DNA from 2 places in the Streptomyces sp. NPDC050147 genome. Region 2 is predicted to be linked to the other one. Evidence: riboswitches for the same ligand, from Rfam matches in the RefSeq annotation. Region 2 holds a riboswitch; the other holds the start of a gene.
What was found. Region 2 has a riboswitch for cobalamin ahead of AB0I94_RS01250 (ABC transporter substrate-binding protein). Riboswitches for the same ligand answer to the same signal wherever they lie in the genome.
Positions count from the first base shown of each region.

Region 1 (3,391 bases), on a different contig from region 2:
GATCCTCTCGGTCGTGCCGTGGACCTCGTTCGAGCCGGGCGTCTCGCCGTTCGTGGCGGCCTTCGAGGAGATGGGCCTGGGCATCGGCGCCGCGATCGTCAACTTCGTCGTCCTGACGGCCGCGCTCTCCTCCTGCAACTCCGGCATGTACTCCACCGGCCGCATGCTGCGCGACCTCGCGCTCAACGGCCAGGGCCCGAAGTTCTTCACCAAGCTGACGAAGAACGGCCTGCCGCTGGTCGGCACCACCTTCTCCGCCACGCTGATGCTGGTCGGCGTCTGGATCAACTACCAGTGGCCCGGCGAGGCGTTCAACTACGTCGTCTCCTTCGCGACCATCTCCGGCATGTGGGCCTGGATCATGATCCTGGTCTGCCAGATCAAGTACCGCCGCAAGGCCGACCGCGGCGAGCTGCCGCAGTCCACCTTCCGGGCGCCCGGCGCTCCGTACACGAGCTGGTTCGCGCTGGCCTTCATCGCGATGGTCATCGTGATGATGGGCATCGACAAGGACGCGCGGATCTCGCTGTACGCGGCTCCGGTGTGGGCCCTGATCCTGGGCATCGGCTACCTGGTCATGCAGAAGCGCGGCACGCAGTCGACGGGTGGCGGCAGCTCCGAGCCGCAGGACGCCATCAAGTCCTGATCAAGCCGTGGTCACCCCTGACCAAGCCCTGATCACCGCCTGATCCCAGCATGTGGGCCGGTCCGTACCACTCTTCGGTACGGACCGGCCCTTCTGCTTATCCTGGCTGCCATGCTGACCCTGACCCAGGCCCTCCACGACCAGATCGTCGCGCACGCGCGCCAGGACCACCCCGACGAGGCCTGCGGTGTGGTCGCGGGCCCGGAGGGCACGGGCCGCCCCGAGCGCTTCATCCCGATGCTGAACGCGGCCCGCTCGCCCACGTTCTACGAGTTCGACTCGGGCGACCTCCTCAAGCTCTACCGCGAGATGGACGACCGCGACGAGGAGCCGGTGATCGTCTACCACTCGCACACGGCGACCGAGGCCTACCCCTCGCGCACCGACATCACGTACGCCAACGAGCCCGGCGCCCACTACGTCCTGGTCTCCACCGCGGACACCGACGGCGCCGGCGAGTTCCAGTTCCGCTCCTTCCGGATCGTGGACGGCGAGGTCACCGAGGAAGAGGTGAAGGTCGTCCAGGCATACTGAGCTTCACCTTTGAGGCGGCAGGACCCAGGAAGCCGGTGCGAATCCGGCACGGTCCCGCCACTGTGACCCCACCCTTCGCGGGCGGGGCAGTCAGGAACTGACCTGCCGCCTTCTTCTCCCACGACGCAGGGGACGCGGAAATCCCCTGGAGGAGGCAGTCCAGTCATGTCCCGACCCGTACGCGTGCTCATCGCCGCGGCCCTGCTCGCCCCGCTCGCCGCGTGTTCGTCCTCCGAAGGACCGGAGTCGCAGTCGGCGGCCCAGGCGCCCGGCTTTCCGTACACGGTCACGAACTGCGGCGTGAAGACGACGTACGAAGCGCCCCCGAAGCGCGCCGTGACGATGAACCAGCACGTGACGGAAGTGATGCTGGAGCTGGGCCTGAAGGACCGCATCGCCGGGACGGCTTACCTCGACGACAAGGTCCTGCCGAAGTACGCGAAGGCGTACGCGGACACCCCGGTCCTGGCCAAGGAGTACCCCTCGTACGAGAAACTCCTGGCCGCCGACCCCGACTTCGTCTACGGCGGCTACGCGAGCGCCTTCCAGGCGGGCGAGGGCCGCAGCCGCGCGGCTCTGGCGAAGTCCGGCATCGACAGCCGCCTCAACGTCGAAGGCTGCGCGAAGCGGGCCGTGACGATGGACGACGTCTACAAGGAGGTCCGCGAGGTCGGCAGCACGTTCGGAGTGCGACCGCGGGCCGACAAGTGGGTGGGCGAGGCGAAGCGCCAACTGGCGGCCACGGCAGGGGAACTGAAGTCCGAGAAGCCGGTCCCGGTCTTCGTCTACGACAGCGGCGACAAGACCGCGTTCACGGCGGGCGGCCGGGGCATCGGCAACGACATCATCGAGCGGGCGGGCGGCCGCAACGTCTTCGCCGACCTCGACAAGGCCTTCGGCGACGCCTCCTGGGAGTCGGTGGTCGACCGCAAGCCCGAGGTGATCGTGATCCTCGACTACGGCGGCACGACGGTGGCCCAGAAGAAGAAGCGCCTCCTCGAAGACCCCGTCCTCGCGGACGTCCCCGCCATCAAGAACAAGCGGTTCGCGGTCCTGCCACTGTCGGACACGGTGGCGGGGGTGAGGGCACCGGGGGCGGTGGAGAAGCTGGCGGACCAGCTGTGAAGAGGCAGGGGGTTCAGCCCGTCCGGCGTTTGAGGACGAACTCGGCGAAGCCGGTGATGACGGCAACCAAGGCCCCCGCACCAGAGCGGCCCGCGGCGGAGCCGCACATGTCACAGCCGGGAAGGGGCGGGGTTGGGGAAGGCCCCGCCAGGGTCACACCGACCCGCAGACGACTGGGCTACGCGACAGTCATCGCGGCGCTCTGCGCAGCCCTCGCGGCGGCGATCGTCGCAGGCCTCGCGCTGGGCTCCGTCAGGATCCCGGCGCCCGACGTCCTGGAGATCCTTACCGGCGGCGCGGAACCCTCCCCGTTCCGCACGATCGTGCTGGACGTCCGCCTGCCCCGGGTCCTGCTCGGCGCGGCCGTAGGCGCGGGGCTCGCCGTCATCGGCACCGTCCTCCAGGCCCTGGTGAGGAACCCGCTGGCCGACCCCTTCCTCCTGGGCGTCTCCTCCGGCGCCTCCGCCGGAGCCGTCGCCGTCATCGTCCTCGGCAGCGTCTTCGGCCTGGGCGCGGGCCTGGCCACGACCGTCACCATCCCGGCCGCGGCCTTCGCGGGCGCCCTGCTCTCCCTGCTCGTCGTCTACACCCTGGCCAGATCCGGCGGCGGATTCGCCACCGGCCGCCTGATCCTGGCCGGGGTGGCCGTCTCGTACATCCTCTCCGCCCTGACCAGCCTCATCCTGATCACGGCCGACAGCGCGGACCACCTCAAGGAAGTCCTGTACTGGACCCTCGGCGGCCTCGGCAGCGCCCGCTGGGACATGCTCGCCCTGCCCGGCGCCGCCCTGATCGCGGGCACGGCGCTGCTCGTCGCCCTGGCCCGCCCCCTGGACCTGCTCCTGGTCGGCGAGGAGGGCGCCACCGTCCTCGGCCTGGACACCGCCCGCTTCCGCGCCGCCGTCTTCGTCCTCGCCTCGCTCCTGACCGGCGTACTCGTCGCGTACAGCGGAGCCATCGGCTTCGTCGGCCTGATGGTGCCGCACGCGGCCCGGATGCTCGTCGGCGCCGCCCACCGGGCGCTCCTGCCGGTGGTGGCCCTGATGGGCGCGGTGTTCCTGGTGGCCGCCGACCTCGCCGCACGCA
Region 1 is NZ_JBFALJ010000006.1:14,489-17,879, forward strand. Features, by position in the region: gene AB0I94_RS11820 (amino acid permease) at 1-646, shown strand, start outside; gene AB0I94_RS11825 (M67 family metallopeptidase) at 758-1,180, shown strand; cobalamin riboswitch at 1,144-1,301, shown strand; gene AB0I94_RS11830 (ABC transporter substrate-binding protein) at 1,346-2,305, shown strand; gene AB0I94_RS11835 (iron ABC transporter permease) at 2,413-3,391, shown strand, end outside.
Region 1: linked by a shared signal. The riboswitch ahead of AB0I94_RS11830 (ABC transporter substrate-binding protein) and the one ahead of AB0I94_RS01250 (ABC transporter substrate-binding protein) in region 2 are both predicted to bind cobalamin.

Region 2 (3,391 bases):
CTTGCCCTTTACCTTTGATGCCATGGTTCTGTGCCCCCTGAGAGCGGTCTGCGCCCCGTCCGGAGCGGCGGGTCATCGTATGAGGTCACACCGCGGATTCCCATGATCGATATCACTGGACGGAACGGGCATGGGACCTCTGCGCACGGGTAGGGGAAGCGGACGCCCGCTACTCCTTCGGTCCCGTTCCGGCACGCCCGCGCGCCTGCTTCGGAGCGTCGCCCAACGCATACTGGAAGGCATGGAGAGCGTCTCCCGGGAGTTCGTGCGGGCCAGCCCGCGGCTCGACGGCATGGTGGTGTCCGCCGTCGGCTACCGCACGCGGGGCGAGCGGCCCGGCCTGCACCGCGGCCTGCCGTCCCCGTACCTGACGCTGATCTTCTCCCTCGACGGCCCCGTCGTCACCGGCCCCACCCCCGAGCAGGCGGGCGGCCGCGACGCCGACCGCACGGACATCGTCCTCGGCGGCCTCCACCAGTCCCCGGCGTACGTCGTACGGCCCGAGCACGAGGCGGGCATCCAGCTCGCCGTGCACCCGCTCGCCGCCCGCGCCCTGCTCGGCGTACCGGCCGCGGAACTCGCCGGTGAGCTGGTGACGCCCGGCGCCGAGGTGCTGGGGCGCCGCGCCGCGGATCTGCGGGAGCTGCTGTGCGAGCAGGGCGGCTGGGAGGAGCGGTTCGCCTCGCTGACCGCCTACTTGAGGCAGCGCGCCGCGTCCGACGCCTCCGGCGGCTCCGTACGGCCCGAGGTCGCCGAGGCCTGGGCCTGGCTGGCCCGGCACCAGGGGACGGGCACCCTGCGCGGGCTCTCCCGGCATGTCGCGCTCAGCGAACGGCGCCTCACCACGCTCTTCCGCGCCGAGACGGGCCTGAGCCCCAAGCAGGCAGGGCGCCTGATGCGTTTCCAGCGCGCGCGGAACGCCGTCGTACGCCCCGTCGCGGCGGGCGCCGCCCCCGACCTGGCCCGCGTCGCCGCCGACTGCGGCTACTACGACCACTCCCACCTGGTGCGGGACTTCCGGCAGTACACCGGCGCAAGCCCCAGCGCCTGGCTGGCCGAAGAGTGCCGGAATATCCAAGCCGGGAGCTATGGCGGGGGCGAAGAGTAGGAGCCATGAACACCACCGAGAAGCAGCAGAAGCCCCAGTCCGCCTCCACCGCTACGCCCGCCACCACCGCCACCTCCGCCGGGCGCGCCCCCGATGTCTGGCCGACCCTCCAGGCGCATGACGCCCCCGCCCTGATCGACTTCCTGGTCGGCACGGTCGGCTTCCTGCGCACCGCCGTCTACGAGGACGGCGACCGGGTGGCCCACGCCGAGCTCGACTGGCCCGAAGGCGGCGCGATCATGCTCGGCTCGTACGACGAGAAGTCCCAGGCCTGGTGCCTGAAGCCGGGCACCTTCGGCGCGTACGTCGTCACCGACCGCGTGGACGACCTCTACCAGCGGCTCAGCGCCGCGGGGGTCGAGATCATCCGCGAGATCGAGGATCAGCCGTACGGCAGCCGGGAGTTCGGGATCGCCGACCCCGAGGGCAACAAGTGGTCCTTCGGCACCTACCGCGGCGCACCGAGGCCCGAGCAGCCGTCCTGACCTCGCGTGATAGCTTGCGCACGCCAGTCAACCCACACCAGGGCCAGGGAATCCGGTGCGAATCCGGAACTGACGCGCAGCGGTGAGGGGGAACGGGCGGGGCCACGGCCACTGGGCGTCCACGGACGCCTGGGAAGGCGCCCCGCCCGGCCGATCCCCGAGTCCGAAGACCTGCTGGCACCTTCGTCCGCACACCGGGCGGCGGAGGTGACGAAGCAGGCCAGGCTCCGCGTATGAGCCGTGAGACTCAAGGGATCGTGTGTCCTCCACCGCCCGTCGTGTACGTGTCCCCATGCTCATCGGCGTGGCCCTCGCCACCACGCTGACCTCCTGCGGAGGCAGCCCGTCGACCGCTTCCGGCGGGGGCGGGAAAGCCGCGGGCTACCCGCTGACTCTCGCCTCCTGCGGCCAGCAGGCGGAGATCGAGGCGCCGCCGCGGCGGGCCGTCTCCCTCGACCAGGGCTCCACGGAGATCCTGCTCTCCCTCGGCCTCGCGGACCGCATGGCCGGCACCGGAACCTGGACGGACCCGGTGCTCGAGGGGCTTGAGAAGGACAACGCCAAGGTCGACCGGCTCGCCGACAGCTACCCCTCCTTCGAGAAGGTCCTCGCCGAGGAACCGGACTTCGTCACCGCCTCCTTCCTGGCGACGGTCAGCAAGGGCGGCGTCGCCGACCGCGCCAAGTTCGCCGAACTCGGCGTACCCGCCTATGTCTCGCCCTCCGACTGCGCGGGCAAGGACAACAGCGGCGACGGCGACGGCAGCCGCGTCAAGACGCTGACCATGGACACCGTCTACGGCGAAGTACGGGCCCTGGCCAAGGCCTTCGGGGTCGAGAAGCGCGGCGAACGCCTGGTCGCGGACCTCAAGAGCCGGGTGGCGAAGGCCACCAGGACCATCAAGGACACCGACGCGTCCGACACGACGCTCCTCTACTGGTTCGCCAACTCCGACGCCCCCTACATCGCGGGCTGCTGCGGAGCACCGGGCATCATCACCCGCGAACTGGGCGTGAAGAACGTCTTCGACGACACCCGCGAGGAGTGGCCCCAGATCAACTGGGAGACGGTGGCCGACCGCGACCCCGACGTCCTGGTCATCGGCGACCTCACCCGCAAGTCGCAGACGGCCGAGAGCGCGAAGAAGAAGATCGAGTTCCTGGAGTCCAACCCGGTCACCAAGAACCTCACCGCCGTGAAGAAGAAGCGGTACGTGCTCCTGAGCGGCCAGGCCATGAACCCCACGATCCGCACGGTGGACGGCGTGGAACAAGTCGCTGACGCGTTGCGCGAGTTCGGGCTCGCCAAGTGAGGGGTGCCGTCGGCGTCCCGGGCGGCATACGTCACGTCGCGCTCTGGACGGCGGGGGTCGCCGCCCTCGCGCTCTCCGTGGCCGTGGCCGTCACCATCGGCCCCGCCGACATCTCCGTACCGGACGTGTGGTCGGCGGTCGCGGCGCACCTCGGCCAAGGAGAGGCGAAGCTGACGCCCATCCGGGACGGCATCGTCTGGAACCTGCGCATGCCGCGCACGCTCCTCGCGGCGGTCTGCGGCGCGGGCCTCGCGGTCTGCGGAACCGTCCTCCAGTCCCTGCTGCGCAACCCGCTCGCCGACCCCTTCGTGCTCGGCGTCTCCTCGGGGGCGTCCACGGGCGCGGTCGCGATCGTCGTCCTGGGGATCGGCGGGGGAGCGGTGTCGGTCTCGGCGGGCGCCTTCGTCGGGGCCCTCGTCTCCTTCGCGCTCGTGCTGCTGCTCAGCCACAGCCTGGGCGGCAGTGCCGACAGGGTGGTCCTGTCCG
Region 2 is NZ_JBFALJ010000001.1:274,744-278,134, reverse strand. Features, by position in the region: gene AB0I94_RS01265 (haloacid dehalogenase-like hydrolase) at 1-24, opposite strand, end outside; gene AB0I94_RS01260 (helix-turn-helix domain-containing protein) at 242-1,108, shown strand; gene AB0I94_RS01255 (VOC family protein) at 1,114-1,593, shown strand; cobalamin riboswitch at 1,601-1,787, shown strand; gene AB0I94_RS01250 (ABC transporter substrate-binding protein) at 1,886-2,905, shown strand; gene AB0I94_RS01245 (iron chelate uptake ABC transporter family permease subunit) at 2,902-3,391, shown strand, end outside.